Regions from separate parts of the Streptomyces sp. NPDC021749 genome, predicted to be linked through region 1. Evidence: riboswitches for the same ligand, from Rfam matches in the RefSeq annotation. Region 1 holds a riboswitch; the other holds the start of a gene.
What was found. A riboswitch is a leader RNA that binds a small molecule or an ion and turns the genes downstream of it on or off. The one in region 1 is predicted to bind glycine.
Positions count from the first base shown of each region.

Region 2: it holds a riboswitch for glycine, as region 1 does, so the genes downstream of both, gcvP (aminomethyl-transferring glycine dehydrogenase) here and gcvT (glycine cleavage system aminomethyltransferase GcvT) in region 1, are expected to answer to the same signal.

Region 1 covers NZ_JBFACE010000014.1:90,175-99,749, reverse strand. The annotation lists gene AB0G35_RS16465 (ABC transporter permease) at 1-23, opposite strand, end outside; gene AB0G35_RS16460 (enhanced serine sensitivity protein SseB C-terminal domain-containing protein) at 430-1,227, opposite strand; gene AB0G35_RS16455 (enhanced serine sensitivity protein SseB) at 1,348-2,151, opposite strand; gene AB0G35_RS16450 (AAA family ATPase) at 2,285-3,010, opposite strand; glycine riboswitch at 3,239-3,334, shown strand; gene gcvT (glycine cleavage system aminomethyltransferase GcvT) at 3,484-4,611, shown strand; gene gcvH (glycine cleavage system protein GcvH) at 4,743-5,120, shown strand; gene glyA (serine hydroxymethyltransferase) at 5,176-6,438, shown strand; gene AB0G35_RS16430 (APC family permease) at 6,698-8,380, shown strand; gene AB0G35_RS16425 (L-serine ammonia-lyase) at 8,486-9,575, shown strand, end outside.
Region 2 covers NZ_JBFACE010000065.1:6,071-15,645, forward strand. The annotation lists gene AB0G35_RS35190 (substrate-binding and VWA domain-containing protein) at 1-1,688, shown strand, start outside; gene AB0G35_RS35195 (glutamate-cysteine ligase family protein) at 1,731-3,284, opposite strand; gene AB0G35_RS35200 (hypothetical protein) at 3,863-4,453, shown strand; gene AB0G35_RS35205 (DUF5999 family protein) at 4,808-5,002, shown strand; gene gcvP (aminomethyl-transferring glycine dehydrogenase) at 5,080-7,965, opposite strand; glycine riboswitch at 8,154-8,251, opposite strand; gene AB0G35_RS35215 (PRC-barrel domain-containing protein) at 8,366-8,761, shown strand; gene AB0G35_RS35220 (DNA polymerase IV) at 8,659-9,575, opposite strand, start outside.

The sequences.
Region 1 (9,575 bases):
GTGGTCTCGATCGGTGCGGTCACGGTGCCTTTGACCCCTCTCGGCCGACGGTGGCCGGCCCCTGCCCGCCGCGGTAGCGGCCTGGTTCACGTCAAGTGGTGCACTGCGGAGCAAGTCCGGTGGTCCTCGCGGGAGTTCATCTCGCGGAAGGGAGCGGTTCACACGACGCCGCCCGGAATCACGCTCGCACAAAGGACCGAGGCCCTTGTTGTTTCCGGAGTCTTCATCCCCTTCGCGATCAGTCACCAGCCCTGGCGGGGAAAGGATGCGCAACTGTGATGTGCTCCACGACGTTCCGTTATACGGACACAAGTTCGGGCTGAGCGGAGCGAAGGGCCGCGGGAGAATGCCTCAACCGCGGTGTGTACGGGGCGAATTCACCGTAGGACACCCGCCGGAGCGCTACGCTCCGGCGGGAGAGACCAGCTGTCAGTAAGGGCGCGGGTAGCCGTAGCCGTACGAGGGGGCCGGCGGCTGGGCCGGCTGCTGGGTGTAGCCGTCACGGTCGAAGAACGGCCGGGCGGCGGCCCGCATCCACATGGCGACCGGGTCGTACTCGTCGTTCATCGCGACCGTGGAGACCGGCAGTCCGTCCGGAACGGCACCGATCGACTGCTGGATCATCAACCGGGCCGAATCCACCGCCTGCGGGCCGGTGTCGTACAGATCCAGACCGATCGCCAGATACGGGGCGCCGAGCGCGGGCTGCACCCAGGCGCGGCGCAACGAGCGTACGGCGGGCGTGCGATGGGCGTTCTGCGCCAGCAGGGCGTAGAACTGCGGGATGTCGATGACCGGTTCGGAGATCCGCAGCGGGCCGGCGGGCAGCCGGTCGAGGCCGCCGGCGATCCGGCGCAGATCGAGCCACGGAATGCCGACTCCACCACCGGGAGCGTGCGGATTCAGCCACAGCCCCCAGCGGTCGGGGAAGAGCGCGGCGGCGATGTCCGGGCCGCTGACGACCTCGTGGTCGCGGTTCCAGCCGGAGGCGGCGAGTTCGGGCGCGGAGGTCACGCACGGGGCGTAGCCGAGGCCGTCGACCTCCATGTTCCCGTACTGCGCGTCGGGCGAACCGGCCCGGCCGTGCCAGAGCAGCATCCAGACCTGACCGGCGGCAAGTGCGTGCAACAGCGCCTCGTAGGCGTCGTAACGGCCGGGCGAGACCTGCTGCAGCAGCTGCTCCAGCTGTCCGGCCGCCGCCGGCCCCTGATGCGCACCCGCACTCACGTGGTCCGTCCCTTCTCTCGGCAGGGCACGTGTGGGTGCGCCCGCGCGTCATCCAACCAGCTTAGAGCTTGCCGATGGTCCAGGGCCGGAAGGCCGCGGGGTCCGCAACGACGGCGGCCCCTAGGAGTGGTCGCGGGAGTAGAAGGGCCGCACCCGCTCCAGCATCCAGTCGGCGACCGGGTCGCCCTGGGCGAGGTCGAGCATGACGAGCTGGACGGGCCAGGGCACCGGCACCGCGCCCAGGGCGCGTCCCAGGCCGGCGAGCACCGCGTCGCGGGCCGAGCCGTCGTGCAGCGCCTCGGGGGCCGTGGCGACCTGGACACCGACGAACAGCGCGGGCGTGTCGCCCTCCACACTGGCCAGGACACGCCGGGCAGTCAGGACAATTCCGACGCCGGAGAACTCCAGTCCGGCGGCGGCCAGGAAGTCCACCGGCTCGTCCTGCCAGTCCGGTTCGAAGAGCCGGACCCGGGCGCCGCTCGGCAGTGCCGCGCTGTCCGGTTCCTGACGTCCCGAGCGACACAATTCGGCCACCGCGGGCGGCGGCAGCGGGACGCCGACCGTCCCGTCCGGATTCACCGCGATCCCGACCTTCGGCGGCAGCCCGCGGGCGAACTCCCGGGCCGGGGCGACGGTGAAGGACATGTGCGAGCCGACGACCCGCAGGAACTCCTGCTCGGAGCTGTAGACGGGGACGTAGGCCAGTCCGCCGATGTCGACGGTGGGCAGGTCCAGTCCGGCGGTACCGAGCCCCGCGCCGTCCGGACCGCCGCCGTTGGGCAGCGGCACCCAGAGCCGGCTGCGGCCCAGGACCTCGACGATCCGGCCGCCGGCGCCGGGATGCCCGACCGACGCGGCCAGCACCTCTTCCAGCTCGTTCGCCGGCCAGGCCAGCTGAGGTATCCCCTGCTCCGGAAAGTTCATCTGCATCCACCCGTGTTCCACACCGCACTCGCACTTTCTGGCCCAAGACCCTAGACGAGGGGAGGCGGAGGCCGCGCCCACCGGGCGGGTCACGCCGCGGCGGGCGGCGGCGCGGACGGAAGAGCCGCGGCGGTCAGCGGAAGGTGAGGGTTTCCAGGGCGCTCGCCGCACGGCGGTCCAGCAGCACGGCCGAGGCGAACCCCCGGGGCAGCCGCGCCGCCTCCGCGCCGTCGACCAGCCGGGACACCGCCCGGCGGTGCCGGGCGAAGGCGTACCCCGAGACCCCGCGGCCGCGCGCCTCCTGGCCGGCCCGGGCCACCTCGGGTGTCACGTCGAGCAGCACGAGATGCAGCCCGCGGCCGCCGCGGCCGGCCGCCCGGGCGATCCAGCGGCGCACCCACGCCAGCGTCCCGCAGTCGTGCACCACCACGCTGCGGCCGGAGCGCAGCGCCCGGCCGAGCGCGAGGTAGTGCGCGGCCCGGACCAGCGGGCGGTACAGGCCGTAGGGCAGCCGGCGCAGCCGGCCGCGTTCCCAGCGCTCGCGGACGTCCTGGGAGTCGATCCGGTGCACCTCGGCGCCGCCGCCGTCCAGCGTCGGGACGACGCGGTGCATCAGGGTGCTCTTGCCGCTGCCGGGCAGGCCGGAGACGACCACCAGGTCGCCGGGCGGGAAGCGCAGCTCGGCGGCGGGCCGGGCCCGGCGCCCGCCGCGGAGGTCCACCACCCGTGCGCCGCGCCCCGGCCGCACGACCGGGCGGGCCGGGCGCCGGGCCCGGGAGGCGGCGGCGCGGACCGCCGCCGGCTCTTCGGGTCCGGCCCCCGAAGCGGCCGCGAGTGCCGCGTCCCTGTGCACCGTGATCACCCTCCCCGTCCGGGTTGTGTCCGGGTTGCGGTCCGGCCCGGGGCCGGTTCCCTACCCGCACAGTGTCAAGAAAAGGTAATGGCCATCAAGGCGATTGTCCGATCCGCCCACGTCGGGGACGGTGCGGCAACCGGGCCTCCTGTATTCGGCGATCCCGTGCAATGATGTGCGCGCCACGTGCACATCCCGTTTCACTCGTGCACCGCCAACTGCATACCGGCCGCTTGAATCCGCGCGGGAGAGTCCCCGGCCGCCACGGCGGGGCGCCGAAGGAGCAAGTCCTCCCTTGAATCTCTCAGGCCCCTATACCGCGCGGGCGAGGCAGATCTGAAAAGCGAGCCGGCCCGGCCCACGGGGCGGCTCCACCCAAGGTGCAAACCGGGCCCGTTCGCGGGCTCCCGGTGAACCTCTCAGGTTCCGATGACAGATGGGGAGAACGTCTTGTCACCCCTGCCTGGGAGCCCAGAACCATGACTGATGCCCCCCGCCGCACCGCGCTCGATGCCACGCATCGGGCACTCGGCGCGACCATGACCGACTTCGCCGGCTGGGACATGCCACTGCGCTACGGCAGCGAGCGCGACGAGCACGTCGCGGTCCGCACCCGCGCCGGTCTCTTCGACCTCTCCCACATGGGCGAGATCACCGTCACCGGCCCGCAGGCCGCCGACCTCCTCGACTTCGCCCTGGTCGGCAACATCGGCGGGGTGAAGACCGGCCGCGCCCGGTACACCATGATCTGCAACGCCGAGGGCGGCATCCTCGACGACCTGATCGTCTACCGCCTCGCCGACCAGGAGTACATGGTCGTCGCCAATGCCTCCAACGCCCAGGTCGTGCTGGACGCGCTGACCGCCCGGGGCGGCGGCTTCGACGCCGTGGTCCGGGACGACCGGGACGCCTACGCACTGCTCGCGGTCCAGGGCCCGGAGTCGCCCGGCATCCTCAAGAAGGTGACCGACGCGGACCTGGACGGCCTGAAGTACTACGCCGGCCTGCCCGGCACGGTCGCCGGCGTCGAGGCGCTGATCGCCCGTACCGGCTACACCGGCGAGGACGGCTTCGAGCTGTTCGTCCGGCCGGCCGACGCGGTCGCCCTCTGGGAGGCGCTGACCGAGGCCGGCAAGGACGCCGGCCTGGTGCCGTGCGGCCTGTCCTGCCGGGACACCCTGCGCCTGGAGGCGGGCATGCCGCTGTACGGGCACGAGCTCACCACCGCCACCACCCCGTTCGACGCGGGCCTGGGCCGGGTCGTGAAGTTCGAGAAGACGGCCAACAACGGCGACTTCGTCGGCCGCGCCGCGCTGGAGAGGGCCGCCGAACGCGCCGAGACCGCCCCGCCGCGCAAGCTGGTCGGGCTGATCGCCGAGGGCCGCCGGGTCCCGCGCGCGGGCTACCCGGTCGTCTCCGCCGACGGCACGGTGATCGGCGAGGTCACCTCGGGCGCCCCCTCCCCCACGCTCGGCAAGCCGATCGCCATCGCGTACGTCGACGCGGCATACGCCACCCCGGGCACCGAGGGTGTCCGCGTGGACATCCGTGGAAGCCATGAGCCGTACGAGGTCATCGCGCTGCCCTTCTACAAGCGGCAGAAGTAGCGGTTCCGCCCCGGCGGACCGGACGGCGGCGCGCCACCGCGCGTCTCACTGTGCAAGACGTTCCCCCCGGACTTCGTCCGGGGAGGTGCCCCCATTCACGATCACACCCTCGCGTACAGGAGAATCGAGCCATGAGCAACCCCCAGCAGCTGCGCTACAGCAAGGAGCACGAGTGGCTGTCGGCCGCCGAGGAAGGCGTCTCGACGGTCGGCATCACGGAGCACGCGGCGAACGCGCTCGGCGACGTCGTCTTCGTGCAGCTCCCGGAGGTCGGCTCCACGGTCACGGCGGGCGAGAGCTGCGGTGAGCTGGAGTCGACCAAGTCGGTCAGCGATCTCTACGCGCCCGTGCACGGCGAGATCGTGGAGATCAACGAGGACGTCGTCAACGACCCCTCGCTGGTGAACTCCGCCCCGTTCGAGGGCGGTTGGCTGTTCAAGGTGAAGATCAGCGACGAGCCCGCCGAGCTGCTGTCGGCCGACGAGTACGCCGCGTTCATCACCGAGTGAGCCACCCCGCCCGAGTGGCAGCTCCCCGCGCCCTCTGACTCCTCCAGGAAGACCCATGTCGCTTCTGAACAGCTCCCTGCACGAGCTCGACCCCGACGTCGCCGCCGCCGTCGACGCCGAGCTGCACCGCCAGCAGTCCACCCTCGAAATGATCGCGTCGGAGAACTTCGCCCCCGTCGCCGTCATGGAGGCCCAGGGCTCCGTCCTCACCAACAAGTACGCCGAGGGCTACCCCGGCCGCCGCTACTACGGCGGCTGCGAACACGTCGACGTCGTCGAGCAGATCGCCATCGACCGCATCAAGGCCCTCTTCGGCGCGCCCTACGCCAACGTCCAGCCCCACTCCGGCGCCCAGGCCAACGCCGCCGCCATGTTCGCCCTGCTCAAGCCGGGCGACACCATCCTGGGTCTCAACCTCGCCCACGGCGGGCACCTGACCCACGGCATGAAGATCAACTTCAGCGGCAAGCTCTACAACGTCGTCCCCTACCACGTCGACGAGAAGACCAACCTGGTCGACATGGACGAGGTCGAGCGCCTGGCCAAGGAGCACCGCCCCAAGCTGATCGTCGCCGGCTGGTCGGCCTACCCCCGCCAGCTCGACTTCGCCGCCTTCCGCCGTATCGCCGACGAGGTCGACGCCTACCTGATGGTCGACATGGCCCACTTCGCGGGCCTCGTGGCGGCCGGGCTGCACCCCTCGCCGGTGCCGCACGCCCACGTGGTGACCACCACCACCCACAAGACCCTCGGCGGCCCCCGCGGCGGCGTCATCCTCTCCGCCACCCCCGAGATCTCCAAGAAGATCAACTCCGCGGTCTTCCCGGGCCAGCAGGGCGGCCCCCTGGAGCACGTCATCGCGGCCAAGGCGGTCTCCTTCAAGGTCGCCGCCTCCGACGAGTTCAAGGAGCGCCAGCAGCGCACCCTCGAAGGCGCCAAGATCCTGGCCGAGCGCCTGGTCCAGGACGACGTCACCGAGCACGGCGTGTCGGTCCTGTCCGGCGGCACCGACGTCCACCTCGTCCTGGTCGACCTGCGCAACAGCCAGCTCGACGGCCAGCAGGCCGAGGACCGTCTGCACGAGGTCGGCATCACCGTCAACCGCAACGCCATCCCCAACGACCCGCGCCCCCCGATGGTGACCTCGGGTCTGCGGATCGGCACCCCGGCCCTGGCCACCCGCGGCTTCACGGCCGACGACTTCCGCGAGGTCGCCGACGTCATCGCCCAGGCCCTCAAGCCGGACTACGACGCCGAAGCCCTCAAGGCCCGCGTCACCGCACTCGCGGAGAAGTACCCGCTGTACCCGTCGCTGTGACGCGTCTCATGCGGTGATCCTCCGGCCCGCCGGTGAGCGGCGGGCCGGGGCTCAACGGGCCGTGAGCCCGGGGCCGTTGGTCCCGGGCTCGTGGTCTGCATGCCCGGATTCCCCCTCCCCCTTTCCCCAACATCGCCCGCCCTCACGTGGATTCCGGTGATTCACGGTGTTTGGCGCGAAATAAGGTGTCAGCGGCATACGCAGCGGCCCTTCAACGGCGAGGGGGCATTTCCCACAGCAGGACGGACGGCACCACCCCATGGACATGAGCGCGGGCGACCGGAAGGGGCTCAGCCTCTTCGCCCTCATCATGATCGGCATCGGCTCGATCTTCGGCTCCGGCTGGCTCTTCGGCGCCGGTGCCGCCGCCCAGGTGGCGGGCCCCGCGGCGCTGGTCGCCTGGGTGATCGGTGCCGTCTTCATCGGCATGATCGCGATGTCCTACGCGGAGGTCGGCGCGGCCTACCCGGTACCCGGCGGGATGGCCCGCTACGGCCACCTCTCGCACGGGCCGGTGCTCGGCTTCCTCACCGGCTGGGCGGTGTGGATCGCGGTCGCCTCACTCATCCCGATCGAGTCGATCGCCGCCACCCAGTACATGACGTCCTGGGACTTCGGCTGGGCGAAGGGGCTGGTCGAAGGGGCCGGCCACCAGCTCTCGGCGTCCGGCCTGGCCGTGGCGCTGGCCCTGACCGTCGCGCTCTGGCTGACCTGCTACTGGTCGGTGCAGCTGCTGGCCCGTGCGAACACCGTGCTCACCGTGGTGAAGTTCGCCATCCCGGTGCTCGCCGTGGTGGCGCTGACCGCCTCCGGCTTCCACACCTCGAACTTCACCGCGCAGGGCGGCTTCGCCCCGTACGGCTGGTCGGCCGTGCTCACCGCCGTCACCACCTGCGGCGTGGTCTTCGCCTTCAACGGGTTCCAGGCCGTGGTCAACCTCGGCGGCGCGGCCCGGAACCCGGGCCGGGCCATCCCGGTCGCGCTGGTCGGCGCGCTCGCCCTGGGCCTGGTGATCTACCTGGCGCTGCAGACCGCGTACCTCGGGTCGGTGCCGCCCGGACAGCTGGCGCAGGCCGGTGGCTGGCAGGGCGTGAACCTCAGCTCGCCGTTCGCCGACCTCGCCGAGCTGCTGATGCTGCACTGGGTGGTCACCCTGCTGCAGTTCGGCGCCTTCATCTCGCCGGCCGGCTCCAACATCGCCAATGTGGCCTCGGCCGCGTACATGGTCACCAACCTGGCGGAGACCGGCTTCTTCCCCCGGAAGCTGGCGGCCGTGCACCCGCGGTACGGCACCGCCCGCCCGGCGATGTGGCTCAACCTCGGCTTCTCCGTCCTGCTGCTGCTGACCGTCGGGCGCAGCTGGCAGGCGCTGGCCGGGGTGGTCTCGGCGGCCATGGTCATCTCGTATCTGATCGGGCCGATCGCGGTGGGGGTGCTGCGCCGGACCGCGCCGGAGCTGCCCCGTCCGTTCCGGCTCCCGGCCGCCGGGATCCTCTGCCCGGTCACCTTCGCCTTCGCGGCCTGTGCCCTGTACTGGTCGAAGTGGCCGGACACCGGGAAGGTGACCGCGCTGACGCTGGTGTCCGTGCCGATCGCGGTGCTGGTGCTGCGCCACAAGGCCGGGTCCTTCGGCGCGGCCGGGCTGCGGCGGCAGTTCGCCCCGGCCTGGTGGATGATCGCCTTCCTGCTCTGGCTGGCCACGCTGTCCGCGCTGGGCAGTCCGGAATTCGGCGGCCGCGGCCTCATCCCCGACGGGCTGGACACCGCCCTGGTCGCGCTCTCCGCGCCGGCCTTCTATTTCTGGGCCGTACGGGCCGGTGTCCGGGCCCGGGCGACCGGTCTGACCGGTTCGCCGGCCGCCGCGGTGGCCGACCTGGCACCCACCGTGACACCGACACCTCCTGTTCCGCCCGCCGACGGCCGACCGACGGTTTCCGTCTGAGGGCACCGTGCCGGGTCCGCGTTACGCTCGACATTCGGCACAGAAACCCCCCACCTGTCCCATAGCTCCACCGTCCACCACGAGCAGACAAGGGAGTCCGCCCCCGTGGCCATCTCCGTCTTCGACCTCTTCTCCATCGGCATAGGTCCCTCCAGCTCCCACACCGTCGGCCCGATGCGCGCCGCCCGGATGTTCGCCGGCCGGCTCAAGAAGGACGGTCTGCTCGCCCAGACGGCCCGCGTCCGCGCCGAACTCTTCGGCTCCCTGGGCGCCACCGGCCACGGCCATGGCACGCCCAAGGCCGTCCTGCTCGGTCTGGAGGGCGACTCCCCCCGCACCGTCGACGTGGAGACGGCCGACGACCGCGTCGACGCGATCAAGGAGTCGGGGCGGATCAGCCTGCTCGGCGCCCACGAGATCGCCTTCGACTTCGACGAGGACCTGGTCCTGCACCGGCGCAAGGCCCTGCCGTACCACGCCAACGGCATGACGATCGCGGCCTACGACGCCCAGGGCACCGAGCTGCTGAACAAGACGTACTACTCGGTGGGCGGCGGCTTCGTCGTCGACGAGGACGCGGTGGCGGGCGAGAACCCGATCGTGCCGGACGACACGGTCCTGAAGTACCCCTTCCGCACCGGCGACGAGCTGCTGCGGCTGTCCGAGCAGACCGGCCTGTCCATCTCCGCCCTGATGCTGGAGAACGAGAAGGCCTGGCGCACCGAGGACGAGATCCGCGAGGGCCTGCTGGAGATCTGGCGGGTGATGCAGGCGTGCGTGACCCGCGGCATGTCCCGCGAGGGGATCCTGCCGGGCGGCCTGAAGGTCCGCCGCCGCGCGGCCGGCTCGGCCCGCAAGCTGCGCGCCGAGGGCGATGCCACCGCCCGCGCGATGGAGTGGATCACCCTCTACGCGATGGCGGTCAACGAGGAGAACGCCGCCGGCGGCCGGGTCGTGACCGCGCCGACGAACGGCGCCGCCGGCATCATCCCGGCCGTGCTGCACTACTACATCAACTTCGTGCCCGGCGCGGACGAGGACGGTGTGGTGCGCTTCCTGCTCGCCGCCGGGGCCATCGGCATGCTCTTCAAGGAGAACGCCTCGATCTCCGGCGCCGAGGTCGGCTGCCAGGGCGAGGTCGGGTCGGCCTGCTCCATGGCCGCCGGCGGCCTGGCCGAGGTCCTGGGCGGCTCCC
Region 2 (9,575 bases), on a different contig from region 1:
TGGCGGTGGCCGCCGGTTCCGTGGTGGCGCTGCGCAGCGGTCTGCTGCCCTTCGGCGAGCGGTGCGACGGCCCGTCGGTGCGGCTCGATGTCGCCGCCTCGCCCGATATTGCGCCGGCCGTCGAGGCGGTGGCAGATACGGCCCGCGAGAAGGGAATGCGTACCGACGGCAAGTGTCTCGATGTCCAGGTCGTCGCGCGACCGTCCCACGAACTCGCCGACTCCTTCGGACAGCGGCCCGCGGACCCGGAGTTCCAGGTCTGGATACCGGATTCGAGCCTGTGGGTGGACCGGGTCGCGGCGGAGAGCGGCACTCCGCTGACGGATGCCGGCGCCATCGCCTCGTCCCCCCTGGCGCTGGGCGCCGTCCCCGAGGCCGCCAAGTCCCTGGGCTGGCCGAAGAAGCGTGGCACCTGGGTCGGTCTCACCGAGAACGTGACCTCCGGCGGTGATCTGCGTCTGGGGGTCGCCGATCCCACCCGCAGCGCCACCGGGCTGCTCGCCCTGGCCCGTATCAGCGCCGCCAACGCGAAGGACGCCGAGGACGGGGACGAGGCGGACACCCGTACGGCGGCCACCGCCAAGCTCCTCTACCAGCGGGTCGCGGACGGCGACGATCAGGTCATGGCCACGTTGCCGCGCGACGACTCCGGTGCCGAGCGGGGCAATCCGCGACGTAACCGGGCGCTGCTGCTGTCCGAACAGGCCGCATTCGCCCACAACAAGGGGGCGGACGGAGGTCCGGACCTCGATCTCTTCTACCCGGAGGACGGCGCGGCCCGGCTCGACTACCCGTACGCGCTGGTCGACGAGGACGAGATGGGCCCCGAACAGGCGCGGGCCGCCAGCCGCTTCATGACGCTGCTGGGCGAGCCCGGCGGGCGGCGGGCGCTGCACGAGCACGGTTTCCGGGCCGGGGACGGCGCGGCGGATGCCGAGGTGGTGGCGGCGGCCGGCGGGCGCGATCCGCAGCCGTACACGGCCGCACCGGCCGATCCTCCGACGGCCAAGCAACTCCAGGCGCTGCTGGGCATGTGGACGATCACGGTGCAGAGCGCCCGGATCTCCACCGTGGTGGACGCCTCGGCGTCGATGGGCAACCCGGTGCCGGGGCGGGGCGGCCAGACCCGGATGGACCTCGCCCGGAATTCGCTCCTCCAGGCGCTGGCCACCTTCACGCCCGAGGACGAGATCGGGCTGTGGAAGTTCGCCACCCACCTGGACGGCGAGAAGGACTACCTGGAGCTGTCCCCCACCAGCCGTCTCGGCGACCGCGAGAGCGACGGCGGGACCCACCGTGACGCGCTCGCTGCCGCGTTCGGCTCGCTGGCCCCGGTGCCCCACGGCGCCACCGGCCTGTACGACACCGCCCTCGCCGCCTATGAGGAGGCCCGCCGGACGTATGCGAGCGGGAAGTTCAACGCGGTGGTGATCGTCACCGACGGGTCCAATGACGACGCCAGCGGTATCAGGCTCGATGCCCTGGTCACCCGGCTGGGGAAGCTGGCGGATCCGGGGCGCCCGGTGCCGGTGATCGGCGTCGCGATCGGTCCGGAGGCCGACGTATCGGCGCTGGAGCGGATCGTGGCACCCACGGGCGGTTCGGCCCACCGGGTGGACGATCCATCGCAGATCCACCAGGTGATCCTCAAGGCCGTCATGGCGGCGGGCAGCAAGGCGCCGCGCTGAGCGCCCGCCGCAGCCTGGATCGGTCTCGCCTCCCGGTGGCGCCTACGCCCCCTCGGCCGCCGCCTGGCGGGGGCCCGGCACCGTGGGGCGGGCGCCGAGTGGCCAGGCGACCGGCCAGGTGTGCACCGGCTGGCCGGTGTGCATCAGTTCGCTGTAGCGCCGGGTCATGGCGGCGAGTGCGGCGTCCCGGTCCAGGCCCTGGCGGCGGGCGTGGTGGTAGGCCGCGGCCTGCCAGGAGGCGCCGTTGACCCGCCGCCGGCAGCGCTCCTCGATGATGGCCAGGTAGTGGTCGCGGTCGGCCGGTTCCACCCCCCAGGCGTCGAGTCCGCGGGCCGCCAGCGGCAGCAGTTCCTGACGTACCAGCCGCACCGCCGGGATGTCGGCGAGGGCGGTGGTGCGGCCGGCGCGGGGCCACTGCAGGGTGGCGTCGATGCCGTACCGGCAGGCGGTGTCGAAGTTCCTGGCCGCGGCGGCGAACGGGAGGCGGGACCAGATGGGGCGCGGCTCCTCGGCCAGGGCGCGCACCAGGCCGTAGTAGAACGCGGTGTTGGCGATGGTGTCGGCGACGGTGGGGCCGGCCGGCAGCACGCGGTTCTCGACCCGGAGGTGGGCGACGCCGTCGGCGACCGCGTAGACGGGGCGGTTCCAGCGGTAGATCGTGCCGTTGTGCAGCACCAGTTCGGCCAGGTCGGGCACGCCGCCCTCGGCCAGGACCCGCAGCGGCTCCTGCGGTCCGCACACCGGCAGCAGGGGCGGGAAGTAGCGCAGGTTCTCCTCGAAGAGGTCGTATGCCGAGTCGACCCAGCGTTCGCCGAACCATGTGCGCGGGCGTACGCCCTGTGTCTGTAGTTCCGGTGCGCGGGTGTCGGTGGCCTGCTGGAAGACCGGCGGCCGCGACTCCCGCCACAGTTCACGGCCGAAGAGGAACGGTGAGTTGGCGCCCACCGCGATCTGTGCGGCGGCAATGGCCTGGGCGGCGTTCCATACGGCGGCGAAGCGGCCCGGTGTCACCTGGAGGTGCAGCTGGACGGAGGTGCAGGCGGCCTCCGGGGCGATCGAGGGCGAACGGGCCACCAGGTGCTCGACGCCCTGGATGTCCAGGACGAAGTCCTCACCGCGGGCCGCCCGCATCTGGTCGTTGAGCAGGACGTAGCGGTCGTTCTCGGAGAGGCTGGCCTTGGTCAGGTCGGCGGCGCCGAGGGTCGGCAGAATGCCGATCATCACGATGCCGGCGGCGACTTCGCGGGCCTTTCTCTCGGCGTAACTCAGGCCGGTGCGGAGTTCCTCGGCGAGCTGGTCCAGGACCCGGCCGGAGAGTCGGTGCGGGAGGATATTGACCTCCAGATTGCACTGCGCGAGTTCGGTCTGGAAATCCTGGCTGGCGATCCGTTCGAGCACCTGGGAGTTCAGCATGCGCGGCTGCCCGTCATCGCCGGCGAGATTGAGCTCGATCTCCAGGCCCATGAGATTCCGGGGCCGGTCGAACCGCTTCTCCACCAGGAGTCTGTGCAATCCTTCGAGACAGTCGTGTAGCTTTTGTCTATAACGCTCCCGGTCCGCCAGGTCGATCCCGTCCGCGGCGACCTTCTCCCCCATCGAGTGGGTCCCTCCTCCAGTGAACGGCCCGCGGCCACGGGCCGCTTGGGGGCGAACCCGGGCACGCCGGGGCTCGCGCTACGGTCGATGATGCCCCGGCAATCTGATCGATAACGCCTCGGGGGCGACCGGGTACCGATAGGCTCGAAGTGGTGCGGCGCCGGGCATCTTCCACCGGCATATCTCAGCGGCGATCGCCACCCGCATTTCGCTCGTGAGATTCGCCGACGAGATCCGGCCTACCGCAATGGCGAGGCAATGCGAGGTGGCGCGGCAAAGGCTCCGTACAAATTGGAGGAAATCACCTCGCGGACCGGTCCTGATTGCGCCTTGCCGGAAATCCGCAAGGCCAGTAGCCGAAACACTTTCAGAACATACGTCGTATAAACTCCGCTTACGAGGCAGAGACTTGGCGCCCCGTGTCGCGGTGTTCCCGCCCGTGCCGTGGTTCGGCGACAGGCCCTGATTCCCCACGCCGGGCCGCAGCCCCGGCCGGCCACGCTCTGACCCCGCACGCAAACAGCGCCGTTTGCACCTGCCATGCTCCACCGTGTCTCCGAAGTGAGAGGCGACCCACCATGCCGCTGCACGCTGCCCCTGCCCCCACGCCTGCCCTGCGCAGCATCCTCACCGCCCTCGGCTCGCCCACCGCCGTCCGCGAGGCCCCCGTTCCCGCCCTGCGCGCCCACCAGGGCCCGCTCAGCCCCGACCACCCCCTGCCCCTGCACGTCTGGGACGACGTCAGCCGGGCCGACGGCACGCCGCACACCCGGCTGGCCGGCTGGCAGTTCCTGGTCCGCGGCGGTGAACGGGCCGTGGCGACCGCCGAGGCGGTACTCACCGCCGACGGCTGGACGTTCGGACGGTTCTGCGGCGGCCCCTACGTGGCCTCGACCGAACGGGCGCTGGCGCAGTCCGAGGCGCTCACCGCGCCCTACCAGCCGCGACTGCTGTCCGTACCGGAGCTGTACATGCTCACCCTGTGGCTGCACGACGACCTCTCGTCCGACGGGACCGGGGGGCTGCCGGCCGCCGGTGACCTGCTGGTGCCGCTGGCGCCCGCGCCGCCCGGTATCGCCGCTCACCGCCCGCACCGCGTCGCCGACCTGCTTCCCCGGCTCACCCTGCGTCTGGCCTCCGCGCCCCTGCAGCTGCGCGAACCGGCCTGAGCCGCAAGCCGGCGGCGCCCTTCCGGGTACCCGCGCACCGGCGTACCACGCCCCTCACGAGCGTGCCCCGTGGCCTTTTCCGGCCGCGGGGCACGCTGTCGTGCTCACCCGCGCGGCCTAGCCCGTGGATACCACTCCCAACCCCCTTGAAGAGGAGAGCAATTGGGAGCAACCGCCCGCACGGGTGACGCGTCGATACCGAGTGAGTACCGCTGCCGCGAAATCCCTGCGGAATCCCCTCCGTAGGGCAACACTGGGACCGACCGAAGAAACGGGGGAGCGGCCATGGCCATCTCATCGAGCTCATCGAGCCGCACGACGACGTTCACCACACCGCAGCGAAAGACAACTCCCATGTGTCAGCACCAACCACCTTGCCCGTCAGCGGATTCCACCGACCGGGAGGCCGCACACCTTGTGGCACACCACCCGGAGCAGGGCTGGAGCCTGCTCTGCAACGGCGTCCTGCTCTTCGAGGACACCGGTGAACTGCTGCCGGACGGGCAGGTCATCGCCCCGCACCGGGCCCGGGTCACCGCGGCGGCCTGACCCCGCGCACCCGGTAGAACCACCAGGGCCCCCGGCAGAAAACCTGCCGAGGGCCCTTGCTGCTGCGGTGGAACGGCTCAGCCGTCGTACTCGTCCAGCGGCGGGCAGGAGCAGACGAGGTTGCGGTCACCGAAGGCGCCGTCGATGCGGCGCACCGGCGGCCAGTACTTCTCGGCCGCCACGACACCGCCCGGGAAGACGGCCTCCTCGCGGGAGTACGGGTGGGCCCAGTCGCCGCTGAGCGCGGCCGCGGTGTGCGGGGCGTGGCGCAGCGGGTTGTCGTCCTTGTCCCACTCCCCCGAGCCGACCTTCTCGATCTCCGCGCGGATGGCGATCATCGCGTCGCAGAACCGGTCCAGCTCGGCGAGGTCCTCGCTCTCGGTCGGCTCGATCATGAGCGTGCCGGCCACGGGGAAGGACATCGTCGGCGCGTGGAAGCCGTAGTCGATCAGCCGCTTGGCGACATCGTCGATGCTCACGCCGGTCGCCTTGGTCAGCGGCCGGACGTCGATGATGCACTCGTGCGCCACCAGGCCGCCGGGGCCGGTGTAGAGCACGGGGTAGTGCGGCTCCAGGCGCCTGGCGATGTAGTTGGCGCCGAGGACCGCGACCTGGGTGGCGCGCTTGAGGCCCTCGCCGCCCATCAGGCGGACGTACGCCCAGGAGATCGGCAGGATGCCCGCGGAGCCCCAGGGGGCCGCCGAGATCGGTCCGATGCCGGTCTCCGGGCCCGCGGTGGGCTGCAGCGGGTGGTTGGGGAGGTACGGCGCCAGGTGGGCGCGGACGGCGACCGGGCCGACACCGGGGCCGCCGCCGCCGTGCGGGATGCAGAAGGTCTTGTGCAGGTTGAGGTGCGAGACGTCGCCGCCGAACTTGCCCGGCTCGGCGAGACCGACCAGCGCGTTCAGGTTGGCGCCGTCGACGTAGACCTGGCCGCCGGCGTCGTGCACCGCGGCGCAGATCTGGGTGATGTGCTCCTCGAACACGCCGTGGGTGGAGGGGTAGGTCACCATCAGGACCGCGAGCTCGTCACGGTGCTTGTCGATCTTGGCGTGCAGGTCGTCCGCGTCGACCTCGCCGTCCTCGCCGGTCTTGACGACGACGACCTTCATGCCGGCCATCACGGCGCTGGCGGCGTTGGTGCCGTGTGCCGAGGACGGGATCAGGCAGACCGTGCGCTGGTCGTCCCCGTTGGCGCGGTGGTAGGCGCGTACGGCCAGCAGGCCGGCCAGCTCGCCCTGGGAGCCGGCGTTCGGCTGGAGGGAGACCTTGTCGTAGCCGGTGACGGTGGCGAGGCGCTCCTCCAGCTCCTGGATGAGGGTGAGGTAGCCCTCGGCCTGGTCGGCCGGCGCGAAGGGGTGCAGCTGACCGAACGCGGGCCAGGTGACCGGCTCCATCTCGGTGGTGGCGTTCAGCTTCATCGTGCAGGAGCCGAGCGGGATCATGCCGCGGTCCAGCGCGTAGTCCTTGTCGGCGAGGGTGCGCAGGTAGCGCAGCATCGCGGTCTCGGAGCGGTGCTGGTGGAAGACCGGGTGCGTGAGGTAGTCGTCGGTGCGCAGCAGCGCCTGCGGCAGCGCCTCGTCGGTGGTCGCGTCGAGCTTCTCGATGTCGGCCTGCACGCCGAAGGCGGCCCAGACGCCGGCCAGCTGGGCGCGGCCGGTGGTCTCGTCGCAGGCGATGCCGACGAGGTCGGCGTCGACCTGGCGGAGGTTGATGCCGGCCTTGCGGGCGGCGGCGACGACCTCGGCGGCCCGGCCGGGCACCCGCGCGGTCAGGGTGTCGAAGAACGCGCCGTGGACCAGCTCGACACCGCCGGCCCGCAGGCCCTCGGCGAGGATCGCGGCGTAGCGGTGGGTGCGCCGGGCGATGGTCCGCAGCCCCTCGGGGCCGTGGTAGACGGCGTACATGCCGGCCATGACGGCGAGCAGCACCTGCGCGGTGCAGATGTTGCTGGTGGCCTTCTCACGGCGGATGTGCTGCTCGCGGGTCTGCAGCGCGAGGCGGTAGGCCTTGTGGCCGTCGGCGTCCATGGAGACGCCCACGAGGCGGCCCGGGAGGCTGCGCGCGTACTGCTCGCGCACCGCCATGAAACCGGCGTGCGGCCCGCCGAAGCCCATCGGGACGCCGAAGCGCTGGGTGGTGCCGACCGCGATGTCCGCGCCGAGCTCGCCGGGCGAGGTCAGCAGGGCCAGCGCCAGCAGGTCGGCGGCGACGGTGACGATCGCGCCGAGCTCGTGGGCGCGCTCGATCACGGCGCGCGGGTCCCGGACCGCACCGGAGGCGCCCGGGTACTGCAGCAGGACGCCGAAGACGCCGCGCTCGGCGATCTCGGCGGGGATGCCCTCGGAGAGGTCGGCGACGACGACCTCGACGCCGGTCGGCTCGGCGCGGGTCTCGATCACGGCGATGGTCTGCGGCAGGCAGTCGGCGTCGACCAGGAAGACGCCCTGCTTGACCTTGCCGACGCGGCGGGAGAGCGCCATCGCCTCGGCCGCCGCGGTGCCCTCGTCCAGGAGGGAGGCACCGGAGGTGGGCAGTCCGGTCAGGTCGGCGACCATGGTCTGGAAGTTCAGCAGCGCTTCCAGGCGGCCCTGCGAGATCTCCGGCTGGTAGGGGGTGTACGCCGTGTACCAGGCGGGGTTCTCCATGACGTTGCGGAGGATCACCGGCGGCGTGAACGTGCCGTAGTAGCCCAGGCCGATCATGGGGGACAGCACCTGGTTGCGGTCCGCGAGGCCGCGCAGCTCCTGGAGGACCTCGGCCTCCGTACGGCCCTGCGGCAGGCCGAGCGCCTCCGCGCTCTTGATCACGTCGGGTACGGCGGCGGCGGTGAGCTCGTCCAGCGACCCGAATCCGATGTGCGCGAGCATCTTGGCCTGCGCCTCGTGGTCGGGGCCGATGTGCCGGTGCTCGAAGGGGATGCCGCGCTCCAGCTCGGTCAAGGAGATGCGGTTGGTGGTCATCTGCGGGGGCCTCCTGGTCAGTACGACCTACGAGGGGCACCACGGCGCGGGTGCCCGGACGGCCTCCCCCTCTGTCATCTCAACCTGAGAGCTTCACCGGCCCGCGCACGGCGGTCCGGCTTTCACCGTCGGTGAGGAGGGGTCCCGGAGCTGTGCCTTCCGTGGCCCGCCCTGCTTTCCAGAGTGACCTCGTCCGTGCGGTACGTGTGCCTGAGAGATTCCGGGGAGGATTTGCTCCTTCGGCGCCCTGGTCGCGAACGACAAAGGACTCTCCCGCACGGGTTCTGCGGCCATTCGCCAGCCTACCAGCGCACCACTCGAAGGATCCTTCGAGTGGCCGGGGCATGAAATGTGCCGTTTGGTAGTTGTCACAGGGCAGTTGCGACCAATTGGAGGGGCCGTGCAAACCGATATCGATCCCCGGAGCCTGATCGGCCGCAAAGCGTACGACCGCAACGGCGCGAAGATAGGCACCATCGACGAGGTCTATCTGGACGACGCGACGGGGGAACCGGAGTGGGCGGCCGTACGCACCGGGCTCTTCAGCCGGGACGCGTTCGTCCCCCTGGAGCCCAGCAAAATGGTCGGCGAGGGCCTGCACATCCCGTACGACCGCAAGCTGATCAAGGATGCCCCGGACTTCGGTGTGGGCCGCCATCTCTCCCCTGAGCAGGAACTCCAGCTCTACCACCACTACCGCCTGGATATCTCCTCCCCCGACTCCGACGCGGTCTCCCCGGGCAATTCGGGCACCTCCGACACGGACTTCGGCAAGATCGCCGGATCGGAGGACTGATCCGCCGCAGGCTCCCCGCCCACCAGCGGCAGGGGCTCCCCCGGCCGCAGTGCCGGGTCCTCGACGGCAAAGGTCCGCACCCTCCCCGGTGCGGACCACGGCGTCTCGAAGCGGACGGTCACTCTCCCCAGCCCGCTGCCCTGTACCCACCCCGCGCCGTACTCGTCGTGGACCACGTCCAGGCCCGGATGCCAGCGGCGCGGCCGCTCCTCCTCCGGCTCCTCCTCGACCGGCTCACTGCCGGCCCGCTGCTCCGCGGCCCGCGCCAGTTCCTCGGCCTCCCGCTCCGTCGTCAGCTGGGCGAACAGGTCCTCCTGCGTGAAGTCGGCCAGCCCGCTGACCCCCACGCCCAGCAGCCGGACGCCGCCGGTGGTGTCCACCAGCTCCAGCAGACGCACCGCGGCCTCCCGGATGACCGCGGGGTCGTCGGTGGGGCCGCGGAGCGTCTCGGAGCGGGTCAGCGTCGAGAAGTCGTAGTTGCGCACCTTGATCACCACCGTGCGCCCGGAACGCCCGGCCGCCCGCAGCCGCTGGACGCACCGGTCGGCCAGCCGCAGCACCTCCGTCCGCACCCGCGTCCGGTCGGTCAGGTCGACCTCGAAGGTGTCCTCGACGGAGATGGACTTGGCATCGCGCTCGGCCACCACGGGACGGTCGTCCTGCCCCAGGGCCATCGCGTACAGCCCGGCGCCGTGCGCCTTGCCCAGGAGCCGTACCAGCTCCGCCTCGCCGGCCTCCGCGGTCTCCGCGACGGTGTGGATCCCGGCCCGGCGCAGCGTCTCGGCCGTCGCGGGCCCCACCCCGGGCAGCACCC